Regions from separate parts of the Roseateles sp. genome, predicted to be linked through region 3. Evidence: predicted binding sites of a transcription regulator. Region 3 holds the regulator's gene; each other region holds the start of a gene.
What was found. Region 3 encodes sigma-54, which starts transcription at its own class of promoters, with help from an activator protein. Its sites were predicted from a motif close to TGGCANGNAANCTGCTTT; they were not measured.

Region 1 (4,085 bases), 660 kb from region 3:
CCTCTATGACTCGCGCCGGGAACCCTGGAGCGAGTACCTGAGTGGCCGCCAGGGCCAGGCACCCGAGCCCTTCTACGACCCGCTGGCCTTCTGGATCAGCGAGGCGCACCAGCGCGGCCTGGAGTTGCACGCTTGGCTGAACCCCTTCCGCGCCCGCCAAAGCCAGGCCACCAGCGCGCCGGCGGCTGGCCACCTGAGCCGCAGCCAGCCGCAGTGGGTGCGAAGTTATGGCGACCAGCTCTGGATCGACCCCGGCGAGCCCGCCGCCGCCGAGCACACCCTGGCCGTGGTCGAGGACTTGCTGCGCCGCTACGACATCGATGGCCTGCATCTCGACGATTATTTCTACCCCTACCCGGTCAATGACAGCAGCGGCCGCGAGCTGGACTTCCCGGACGAGCCCAGCTGGAGCCGCTATCGCGAAGGCGGCGGCACGCTGGGCCGCAACGACTGGCGGCGCCAGAACGTCGACCAGCTCGTGCAGCGCCTGCAACAGACCGTGCGCGCGCTGCGCCCTGAGGTCCGCTTCGGCATCAGCCCCTTTGGCATCGGCAAGCCGGCGCTGCGCCCCGAAGGCATTGCCGGCTTCAGCCAGTACGACAAGCTCTACGCCGACGTCGAACGCTGGCTGACTGAGGGCTGGGTCGACTACCTCGTGCCCCAGCTCTACTGGCCGATCGCACAGAAGGCGCAAGCCTTCGGCACCCTGCTGGACTACTGGCATGGCCAGAATCCGCTCGACCGGCATGTCTGGCCCGGCCTGTTCAGCAGCAAGGTGACTGAAAAAGCCGACAGCTGGCCGGTAGAGGAACTCGTGCAGCAGATTGCGCTGCTGCGCGAACGCCGCCCGGGCAGCGGCCATGCCCACTTCAGCATGGTGGCCCTGGCGCAGAACCGCCGCGGCCTGGCCGATGCGCTGCGCCGTAGCAGCTACCCGCAAGCCGCCCTGGTACCGGCCACGCCCTGGCTGAAAACTGCGGCGGCCGAGCCGCCGACGCTGACTCTGGAACGCCGGACGGACGGGCTGCTGCGCCTGCGCCTGGCACCGCAGGCCGGGGCAGGCCTGCAGCGCTATGCCCTGTGGCTGCAGCGCGAGGGCGACTGGGAATTCCTGGCCACGGCCTACACCAGCGGCGACCGCGCCCTCGAACTGGAGCTGCCGGCCGCCGGGCTCAGTGGTCTGGTGCTGTCGGCGCTGGACCGCTGCGGCAACGAGAGCCTGCGCCTGGGCTACCGGCTGTTGTAGCGAACGACACCGTACTCAGAGTGCGCCGCGGGCCTCCAGCAGGTCGACCACACGCACGCCGCTGGCCTTCGGCCGCATGTCCTGCCGCTGCAGGGCAAGCAAGCGGGTCCGACCCAGCATGCGCTGGTCAGCCACCAAGGACTGCAGCAGCGCCGCGTGGTCCACGGCCGGCGCACCTGGCATCAAAGCGAGGCCAAGGCCGGCCCGCTGCAGCCGCTGCGCGCTCATCTGCTGCTCGGTGTGTATGGGCAGAGCCAGCTGCGGCTTGCCGGCCAAGGCAGCGGCGCTGACCATGCCCACGCTGCCGTAGTTGAGTGACAGATCGGCATCCCTGAGCGCCGCGTCGCTCTGCACTGGCCCCGCTGCAAAACGCAGATTGGGGCCGGCCAGGCGCTCGGCCGCCTGCGGTGCCAAGCCTTGCGCATACACCAGGCTGGGCCAGCCCAGACGCTTGAGCGCCGTCATGACCGGGACAAAGTCGGCCTGCTTGGCCTGCAGATAGGCGAACACCCGCGGCACATTACTGCCGGCGCCCCCCGGCCACTCCGGTGCCAGCCCGCGGTCACCGACATAGCTGGCGCCGAGCACCGGCATCTCCGCGTCATAGCCCTCGTAATGCATCAACTCAGGCAAGCTCAGTATGGCGCTGCGCGAAGGCGTGAACAGATCCTGCAAGGTCGCCAGCGGCGGGTCTCCGAGCAAGGCCAGGGCGCGATTGGCATGGCGCAGCAAGAGCGCGTCATAGCCGGCGCACTGCGCCTGCTCGCGCTCCAGCCAGAACTCCATGGGCGGAAAGCTGCCCCGGGTGGGTGGCAGCTCGAAACTATTGCCCACGGCCCAGGCTGGCAAGACCTGACCCCGTGCAGCCAGCAAGGCGGTGGGCGCATGGTCGGCAATCAGCAAATCCGGCTTGAGCTGGGCCCAGAGATTGCGCCAGCCGAGCAGCAGACCGGCGAGGCCTTCGGGGTCCAGCCAGCCGGCGGTGGCCAGCACAGCGCTGTAGTTGCCCAGGCGCGGCGGGTTGACCATCTGGGCCAGCCAGAGCGGCGACTGCAGCACCACAAAGCCTTCGGCGGCGATGCGCCCATGGGCGCGGGCCAGATCGCGCAGCGTGAAGATCACCTCATGGCCGCGCCGACGCAGCTCGCGCGCCAGCATCAGCATGCGGTCGATATGGCCCAGGCCCTGGCCTAACTCCCAAGCCAGAAGGACCCGACTCATGCGCAGGCCTCCGCCGCAGACAGCGCGCACTCGGCCTCGGGCAAACCCGCATCAAAGTATCCCTGCGGCATGAATTTGCGTGTCGGAAAACTTGGCATTTGGACTCTCCGCCCCATGGGCAAACTCATCAAACGTTTGAAAGCACAGGAGTTTCAGATCGGGGCATGGAAATTGCGTTTGCCAAGACCTTTGATCAACGCCACCAAGGAAACCCGTGAACAGTGCACATCGTTTGAGCATTCTCGCTGCCGCTATCGCTGGCCTCGCCACCCTGGCACCTGCCGCCTGGGCCAACCCGACCTTGAGCGTATCGTCCGGCGCCACCGCCGGCGCTTTCGACGCCACACCCAACGAATCCAGTTCGAGCACCCTGGTTTCTTCGTACAGCTACATCGACAACATCGCCGGCACGGGATCTGCCTACGCCTTCTCCAGCGCCACCGGCGCCTATGCCGTGTCCAGCAATGCCAAGGGCATGGCCAGCGCCGCCACCAAGGCCGGCTTTGCCTACTCGCTGCTCAACACCAGCAACGTGACGCAGACCTACACGCTCAAGTTCAAGATCTACGGTGGCTCCCTGAGCACGCAACTGCAGGGCGGGAGCTGGGAGGCTGGCGAGTTTCTGGAGTCGCGCTATGGCGCCTCGGTCCAGATCGGCAACACCGAAGTGTTCAGCAGCAGTGCCAAGCTCAGCGCCAACCAGGACGGCATCGTTCTGGACCGCGAAGGTGCCAACCTGAATGCGCTCGACGATGGCTCGGACGGCTATTACAGCTGGGACGCCTTCTACGTCGAGGTCGATCGCACCCTGGCCGCCGGCGACAGCCTGGAGTTGGCCGCCTACCTGAATGACGAAGCGTATGCCCATGTCGGCACCTATGAAGGCAATTGCGGCGGCAGCAACTACAACACCGTGGGTAGCTTGGTGCCCTTGAGCGGCCTGGAAGAAGGCAGCTGCTACAAAGGCAGCAGCTCGTCCTTCTACGGCGACCCCTTCAGCACTGACGCCATCGGCTTTGAAGTGACGATCAAGACCCCCAACAGCGTGCCGGAACCGGGCAGCTTCGCCCTGGCGGGCCTGGGTCTGGGTCTGGCCGCACTGGCTCGCCGGCGCCGCAACTCGACGAACTGAGGTTCTGCAGCACCGGGGCGCCAGCTCGCAGTGGCGCCCCTGCCTCAGGCCAAGGGCGCAAAGTCACTGAGCGGCAGGGGCAAGGTTTCCGCATCGCCATGGCTGGGCGCCACGCGGGGCAGCAAGAGCTCGAAGCAGCAGCCGGCGCCGGCCTCGCTGTGCAGATGGATCTCGCCGCACAGCACATTGCTGACCAGGTTGTGGCTGATGTTCAAGCCCAAGCCGGTGCCGCCGCGACCCATGCGGGTGGTGAAGAAGGGGTCGAAGACGCGCGGCTGGATCTCGGCGGCGATGCCGCAGCCGTCGTCCCGGATGCGCAGCTTCACATGGTCGGCATCGGGGCATTCGGCCTGGATCTGCAGCTGGCCCTCGCTGCGCCCCTCAAAACCATGGACGACCGCGTTCTGGATCAGGTTGCTGAGCACCTGGCCCAGAGCACCCGGGTAACTGTCCATTTCCAGTGACTCTGGCACCGCCACCTCGACC
Region 2 (4,085 bases), 2.3 Mb from region 3:
ACGGATGGCGCGCGCTAGCAACTCATCGTGCAGAGTCCCCGGAGACGAGACCCGTCTTTGACCTGAAGTTTGAATCGGCACCAGACCTGACCCGGGACACCCTGATTGATGTCATCGAACTGCGAAGTGTTCAAAGGCGCCCTATGCGAACGCGGCCCCTCACTGCAGCACAGAAGACCAGCTTGGCGCAGAGCGCCCAGGGCGGGCACCAGATCCAGTGGCTGGAGAGCTTTCCGACGAGACTTCAAACTGCGTTGCTGATGTTCCAGTCGGCCAAAATTCGCCTGACCTCTCCCGAAGCTTACGAAGTCCACCGCGACATCATCGAGTGGAAGCAACAATTCAGCGCCACCAAGGTTCCAGATCAGGCACTTGGCACCGACCCGCTGACCACCCGACTCATGCAGTTTGTAATGGCCCGCTGGGAGCGGGTTGAGTTTTTCAATCGCTATATGGCCGGCACATGGACGCCACGCATTCAACTGGATTTCCTGCCCAGCCTGTTCTGCGGCGCGCATTTCGCCCTGCTCGCACCAAGCCCACCCAAGACCCTGAGCGACTATGTAGCCGGAGGCCGTGCCATGCAACGCTTTTGGCTCACAGCCACTCAAGTGGGCCTACAGATGCAACCTGAAATCACGCCCCTGATTTTTTCCCGCTACGCCAGAGAAGCGCGACCGTTCTCGCGCACTCCCGGACTGGATGCACTGGCTGAGAAAGTCAGGCTCGATTTGGAGCAACTTCTGGGTGAGGAAGCTGCACAACGATCGGTATTCATGGGGCGCCTTGGCTCAAGCAGGCAAGCCAGGTCCCGCTCACTGCGCAGACCACTGGTCGAATTGCTGACACACCCCCACCCCCGCTGAAGCAGACACGGCCTCAAGAACCAGGTCGGCCATGCAAAAGAAGGCGCCGAAACGCCCTCTTTTGCATTCTGACACCGCGAACATTCAGCCGATAGGCGAAGTTCACAGCATCGGCAAATCAACCCTGCTTACGACGGCGAGCCGTCAGACCCAGACCCAGCAGAGCGAAGCCGGTCAGAGCCAGGGAAGTCGGCTCAGGAACACTGAAGAAAAAGGACTGGCTGGCATCCGCTTGGCCAATGAAGTTCCTCTGGTTGCCGCCCGTGGCAGGGACGCCGTTACCGCCGCCGAAGCCGCTACCTTGCCAGCTGGTCGGCTGAACCCATGTACCGTTCGGGCCGTTGGCCACACCCTTGGGGCCGAAGGACAGTGTCGACGACACCGAGGTACCCGCAAGATTCGGGGTAATGAAAGCATTGTTCGTCACAGTCGTGCTGCCCTGAATGCTCGCCAAGGTGGTGCCCGTACCTGGATTGACCGCAGCCTGCTGGGTCAGCACGGTTTGGCCGCCGGTAAACACGCCGCTCAAGATACTCACCCCATCCCCAAAACCCGCCTGATTCACCAGGTTGGCGTTGGGAGCAGTATCCAGGTAGATGTTCCAAGTACCATTCAGCGGGGTGATGGTCACGAAATTGCAAAGGGGATCAACGCAAGTCACCACCTCTTGGAAGTGAGCCTTGACCGTGAGTTCATAACCGGCAGCGCCTGTACCTTTGACCAGATTGGGCGTCGAGAACGTACTGCCGTTGGCATCAAGAATCGCCGTTGCGAACGAGTTGTAGTACACATCGATGACATCCTGTTTGCCGGCAATGTTGCCGGAAGCAACGGCCTGAATGTCATACCCCTTGACCAGCACCGACGAGGACGAGGTCCAGTCAAAGCCGCCAAAGTTGTTCAAAACGCCGTACGGCGTCACAAAGGTCGCCGCTTGAGCCGACACCACGGCAGCCAGGAGGGCGGCTGCCGCCAGGAGTTTTTTGCTTGCTTTCATCAGATGCTCCGAAAATACAAAGAGAGAGACGCCTCACCCTTGCACATCAATAAGCATGACTCATGCCAAAAAGAAAAATTCCTTGAGTATCAAAACCTTACAGACAAAAAATCCAGAACCCCCAAGAACTAGGGATAGCTTTGGAAACCCACCCGACACCCGCAATCGAGGGATGGACTTGCAGATCCGCGAACTGAATCACCAAAGAAAAAGGGTGCCGAAGCACCCTTTTCAACCCTCAGTTCAATCGCAGCACCAAGGCCCCGATTGAACACCCGCCATTCATTAGGCTTGCTTACGGCGACGAGCCGACAGGCCCAAGCCCAGCAGAGCGAAGCCAGTCAGAGCCAAGGAAGTCGGCTCAGGCACGCTGAAGAAGAAGGACTGGCTGGCGTCAGCCTGACCCACGAAGTTGGGCTGGTTACCACCAGTGGCAGGCACACCATTGCCGCCGCCGCCGATGCCGCTACCTTGCCAGCTGGTCGGCTGAACCCAAGTGCCATTCGGGCCATTGGCTGCACCCTTGGGGCCGAAGGACAGAGTGGACGACACCGTGGTGCCATTCAGATTCGGGTTGATGTAGGCATTGTTGGTGGTGGTCGTGTTGCCCTGGACGCTGGCCAAGGTCGTACCGGTACCGGGATTGACAGCAGCCTGCTGGGTGAACACGGTCTGACCGCCGGTGAACACACCGCTCAGAATGCTCACACCATCACCAAAACCGCTCTGGCTCAACAGATCAGCATCAGCGGATGTATCCAGGAAGATATTCCAGCTGCCGGTCAGCGGGGTGATGGTCACGAAGCTGCAATCGGCAACCACGCAAGTGACCAGTTCCTGGAAGTGAGCAGTGACCGTGACTTCATAGCCCGCACCGCCTGTGCCCTTGACCAAATTGGGCGTCGTGAAAATGCCGCCGTTGGCGTCAATGATGGTCGATGCAAACGAGTTGTAGTACACGTCGATGACGTCTTGCTTGCCAACAAAGTTGCCGGGAACACCTGCACGGGTGTCATAGCTCTTGACCAGAACCGACGCGGACGAAGTCCAGTCGAAGCCGCCAAAGTTGTTGAGAACACCGTCGGGGGTGTTGAATGTTGCAGCGTTGGCCGAACCCAGCAAAGCCAGCAGGCTCAAACCGGACAGAAACTTCTTCGTTGCTTTCATGGTATTTCTCCTGAGATTGGTGGGAATCGCTCCCTGGCTAACGAAATGCACACATCGTGCCAGAAGGAAAAATTCATTCAAAAACAACAGCTTAGACACCAAAGCCAATCAAATGGTCGCCACCACGCTCGAGCCTGTAAAGAATTTCGACAAGGCATATTCACAGTTTTGACTGGACAGCTTTGAACTCAGCACCACTCGCAAACGCCGGGTCATCTGCGGCCAACTTCTTCAGTTGCGTTTGTGACTGGTCCTTCTGCCCTGCGGCAAGCAGGTGCCGCGCTAAGTTCAAGCGAAACTCCGAACTACCGGGCACCATTGCTACAGCCTTCTGCTGAAGTTCTACAGCTTTGGAATACTCTCCAGCGGCTGCATAGACCTCAGCAACGGTGTCCATGACGCCAGGACTGTAAGGCTGCAATGCCAGCGCCTTTTCCGCATACTCTCGTGCTTTGGCATCCTTGCGCTTGAGCGCTAGCGTGGCAAGGTTATTCAAGGCGGCCACATTTTCGGGCTGTACTTTGAGCACTTGGGTATACCAACGCTCTGCCTGCTCGGGCCGGGAACGAGCAAGTTCTACGTCCCCAAGATAAAACAAGAACAAGGCATCTGTGCCATAAGCCTTGCTACGCTCCTGAGCGAATTTGTCAGCCGCATCCAAATCCTTGCCGTTGAGCAAGGCTTTGTGGAGCTTCATCGCGACTTCGCTGCGTCGGAAGTCGACATTCAAGGCCTGCCTGTACCAGCGCGCCGCCGAAGGCCATGCCTTTTGGAAAGATGCGACATCCCCGGCCAAAGCGTAACCAAAATAGTCTTTGGGCTGTTCGCGTTGGACTTGCAAACAGAATTTCTCAGCCTCTTCCGCACGCCCCGAACCCACCAAGACTGAGGCCATGGCCGCCTGAGCGTCCTGCATTTGAGGCTGCACCAGCAAAGCCTTCTTCAGAACTGAGATCGCCTGAGCAGGCTCGCCCTTTGCCACATACAAGCGCCCCAACGCCATCAGGGGTACAGGCGAATTCGCCTGCAAAGCCGACCATTTGCCGAAACTGGCT
Region 3 (4,085 bases):
GCCTGGCCGACCAGCTCGAGTACGACACCCGCAGCGACACCGTGCGCTTCATCGGCAACGCCGTGGTGCGGCGCCTGCAAGGCACGACCGTGGCCGACGAGGTGACCGGCGCGGTCATCCTGTTCGACAACCGCAGCGAGGTGTTCACCTTGGAAGGCGGCCAAAGCTCGCCCCACCCGAGCGGCCGTGTGCGCGTGGTGATGATGCCGCGCGGCGCCGCCTCGGAGCCCGCCGCCACGCCGGCTTCGGGCATCCAGCTCAAGCCGAGCACCAGCCTCAGCCCGCGCAAGACGCCATGAGCGCCGGCCACCACAACGCGCCGGTGTCGGCGCTGGAATCCGGCGTGCGCAGCCGCCTCGAGGCGGAGGGCTTGGCCAAGAGCTATGGCGTGCGTCGCGTGGTCAAGAACGTGCACCTGGGCGTCAACAGCGGCGAGGTGGTCGGCCTGCTCGGGCCCAATGGCGCGGGCAAGACCACCAGCTTCTACATGATCGTCGGCCTGGTGCGCGCCGATGCCGGCGAGATTCGCATCGACGGCCAGTCGGTCGAGCACCTGCCCATCCACCAGCGCGCCCGCTTGGGCCTGAGCTATCTGCCGCAGGAAGCCTCGATCTTCCGCAAACTGACGGTGGAACAGAACATCCGTGCCGTGCTGGAACTGCAGCGCGACGAGCAGGGCCGCGCGCTGAAAGAGCCGCGCATCAAGGAACTGCTGGAAGCCCTGCTGCACGACCTCAGCATCGAAAAGCTGCGCGACAGCCCGGCGCCGGCGCTCTCGGGCGGCGAACGCCGCCGCGTCGAGATTGCCCGCGCCCTGGCCACCCAGCCGCGCTTCATCCTGCTGGACGAACCCTTTGCCGGCGTGGACCCGATCGCGGTGCTGGAGATCCAGCGCATCATCGGTTTCCTGAAGGCGCGCCAGATCGGCGTGCTGATCACCGACCACAATGTGCGCGAGACCCTGGGCATCTGCGACCGCGCCTACATCATCAGCGAGGGTTCGGTGCTGGCCGAGGGCACGCCGGACGAGATCGTCGCCAACGCCGATGTGCGCAAGGTTTATCTCGGCGAACATTTCCGCATGTGATGTGATGGCGAGCCTCCTGACAGCGCCGGGCCTGCGGCCATGAAGCAATCGCTCCAGGTTCGCCTGAGTCAGCATCTGGCGCTGACGCCGCAGCTGCAGCAGTCGATCCGTCTGCTGCAACTGTCCACCCTGGAACTGAACCAGGAAGTCGAGCAGATGCTGGCGCAGAACCCGCTGCTCGAAACCGAAGACGACTTCGCCGTCGCAGCGCCCGAACTGCCCGAGTTGCGCCAGGCCAGTGCCGCCGAAGACAGCGGCGCCGAGCGCGAACTGGGCGGCGGCGCCGAGGCCGAGGCCACGCCCGAGCTCAAGGCCGAGGACTTCGGCAACAGCGAGCGCGAGGACTGGGAGAACGGCACCGAGGGTGACGATTTCGACGGCATCCGCGAGCTGCCCAGCAACAGCGGCAGCGGCTCCGGCAGCAACGACGAAGACGGCGAGCGCAGCGAGCAGGAATCGGCCGAGATTTCCCTGCAAGAACATCTGCAGCAGCAGATGGCCGGCATGAGCTTGAGCGAATCCGACCAGCTGGCCCTGCGCCTGCTGATCGATTCCCTGAACGAGGACGGCCTGCTGGAAGACAGCCTGGAGTCGATTGCCGAGGCCTTGATCCCCGACGCGGGCGAGGACAGCGCGGCCGAACGCGAGGACCTGCTCGACCACCTGCGCATCGCCCTGAAGTGGCTGCACCATATGGACCCGGCCGGCGTCGGCGCCCGCGATCTGCCCGAGTGCCTGGTGCTGCAGCTGCGCCAGCTGCCGCGCAGCGCGCCGCAGGTGATCGCCATCATGATCTGCAAAAAGCACTTGGACCTGCTGGCCAAGCGCGACAGCCGCCGCCTGATGCTGCTGACCGGCGCCGACGAGCCCTTGCTGCGCGAGGCGCAGGCCCTGATCGTGGCGCTCGAGCCCAAGCCGGGCCGGCGCTTTGCCCACGGCCAGGCGCCGGCGGTGATTCCCGATGTGATCGTGCGCAAGGTCGGGCGCGAGCTGCGCGTCATCATCAACCCCGAGGTCGCGCCCAAGCTGCGCATCAACGAGCTCTACGCCAATGCCCTGCGCCAGACGCGCGGCGGCATCAGCAACAGCGCCCTGGGCGGCGCGCTGCAGGAGGCGCGCTGGTTCATCAAGAACATCCAGCAACGCTTCGACACCATCCTGCGTGTCTCCACTGCCATCGTCGAGCGCCAGAAAGGTTTCTTCAGCCACGGCGCCGTCGCCATGAAGCCGCTGGTGCTGCGCGAGATCGCCGACGAGCTGGGCCTGCATGAGTCGACCATCTCGCGGGTGACCACGGCCAAGTACATGGCCACGCCTTTCGGCACCTTCGAGCTCAAGTACTTCTTCGGCTCGGGCCTGTCCACCGAGGCCGGCGGCGAGGCCTCCAGCACCGCCGTGCGCGAGCTGATCAAGCAGTTCATCGCCGCCGAGAACCCGGCCAAGCCCCTGTCCGACAGCGCCCTGGCCAATATGTTGGAAGAACAAGGCATCCAGGTCGCGCGCCGTACCGTCGCCAAGTACCGCGAAGGCATGCATATTGGGACGACGACGATGCGGCGCGTGGTTTGAAGGGTGAGTGGTGAACGAGTGAACAGGTGAATGGGTGAACAACACACCACGACTCACCATTCACCTGTTCACTCGTTCACCCGTTCACCGCAGCTCACCAAACGTGAACACGCACACCGATTTCAGGTGATTCCCATTTCGAGGCATGCCATCATGCCGCCGACTTGGATCGTTACTTGAAAGGTCTGCCGTGAACACCATCCACCGCACCTCAGCTGACGCTCGCCTGCCCGCCCTGCTGATGCTCGCTGCCGGCCTGGCCTGGGCCGCACCCTCGCAGGCGCAGACTGAGGCTCAAGCCACGAGCAGCACCGCCTCCAGTTACAGCCGCGTGATCGCCTTCGGCGACAGCCTGTCAGACAACGGCAACTTCTACCGCGCCACGGGTGGCGCCGTGCCCCAGCCCGGCAACTATTTCCAGGGCCGCTTTTCCAACGGCCCGGTGGCCGTCGAGCACCTCGCCCAAGGCCTGGGCGTGAGCCTGCAAGACTACGCCTGGGGCGGCGCCCAGACCGGCTGGCTCAACGGCGCGGCGGTGGCTGCAGGCGCCCCGGCCGCCTTGCAAAACACCGGCATGCTCTCGCAGGTCGGCACCTTCCAGGCCGGGCTGGCCGGCATGGCCGCCGACAGCCAGGCGTTGTACCTGCTCTGGGGCGGCGCCAATGACTTCCAGTACCAGGGCTTCTCGCAGGCCACCGGACAAGCGGCCATCCAGAACCTCAGCAGCGCGGTCCAGACCCTCTACGGCCTGGGTGCGCGCAACTTCCTGATGCCGGGCCTGCCCGACCTGGGGCAGACGCCAGGCGGCCTCTCCTCCGGCCTGTCGGGTCAGCTGCATCTGCTGTCCCTGGGCTTCAACCTCGGCCTGAATCAAGCCATCGGCCAGCTGCGGGCCTTGCCCGGCATCGACATCCGCTATTTCGACGTCCTGGGCGCGCAGCAGGTCCTGGTCGACAACGCCGCCCAATACGGCCTGAGCAACGTCACCGAGGCCTGCTTCACCGGCTATGTCGGCCAGCCCAATGGCAGCACCTGCAGCAACCCCGACGGGTATATGTTCTGGGACCGCATCCATCCGACCGCGGTCACCCACAGCGTGCTCGGCCAGGGCATGCTGGCCGCCGTGCCGGAGCCGCAAACCCTGCTGCTGATGAGCTTGGGCCTGATGGCTGTGCTGGGCCTGAACCGCCGTCGCCGCGCCTGAGTACGGCCGAGGCGGCCAATCCTGGGACAATCGGGCCCATGGCCGCCAAAGAATCCCCCAAAGACCTGCACCACCTCTTCGTCTCCTGCCCCTCGGGCGTGGAGCGCCTGCTTGACGAAGAGGTGCGGGCCATCCTGCCCAAGACCCATATCGAGGTGCTGCGCGGCGGCATCGCGCTGAAGAGCGATCTCGAAGGCGTGATGAAGCTCAACCTCGAATGCCGGC

Region 1: a site for sigma-54 is predicted at 2,628-2,645, ahead of ACQY39_RS02000 (PEP-CTERM sorting domain-containing protein). Genes of this name have one in related genera too.
Region 2: a site for sigma-54 is predicted at 1,914-1,931, ahead of pepA (flocculation-associated PEP-CTERM protein PepA). Genes of this name have one in related genera too.

Annotation. Positions count from the first base shown of each region.
Region 1 covers NZ_OZ253537.1:453,454-457,538, forward strand. The annotation lists gene ACQY39_RS01990 (glycoside hydrolase family 10 protein) at 1-1,246, shown strand, start outside; gene ACQY39_RS01995 (glycosyltransferase) at 1,262-2,467, opposite strand; gene ACQY39_RS02000 (PEP-CTERM sorting domain-containing protein) at 2,682-3,599, shown strand; gene ACQY39_RS02005 (ATP-binding protein) at 3,644-4,085, opposite strand, start outside.
Region 2 covers NZ_OZ253537.1:3,390,862-3,394,946, reverse strand. The annotation lists gene ACQY39_RS14650 (nitroreductase family protein) at 1-866, shown strand, start outside; gene pepA (flocculation-associated PEP-CTERM protein PepA) at 985-1,863, opposite strand; gene pepA (flocculation-associated PEP-CTERM protein PepA) at 2,149-3,129, opposite strand; gene prsT (XrtA/PEP-CTERM system TPR-repeat protein PrsT) at 3,191-4,085, opposite strand, start outside.
Region 3 covers NZ_OZ253537.1:1,116,178-1,120,262, reverse strand. The annotation lists gene lptA (lipopolysaccharide transport periplasmic protein LptA) at 1-299, shown strand, start outside; gene lptB (LPS export ABC transporter ATP-binding protein) at 296-1,087, shown strand; gene ACQY39_RS04955 (RNA polymerase factor sigma-54) at 1,127-2,656, shown strand; gene ACQY39_RS04950 (SGNH/GDSL hydrolase family protein) at 2,847-3,860, shown strand; gene ACQY39_RS04945 (THUMP domain-containing class I SAM-dependent RNA methyltransferase) at 3,899-4,085, shown strand, end outside.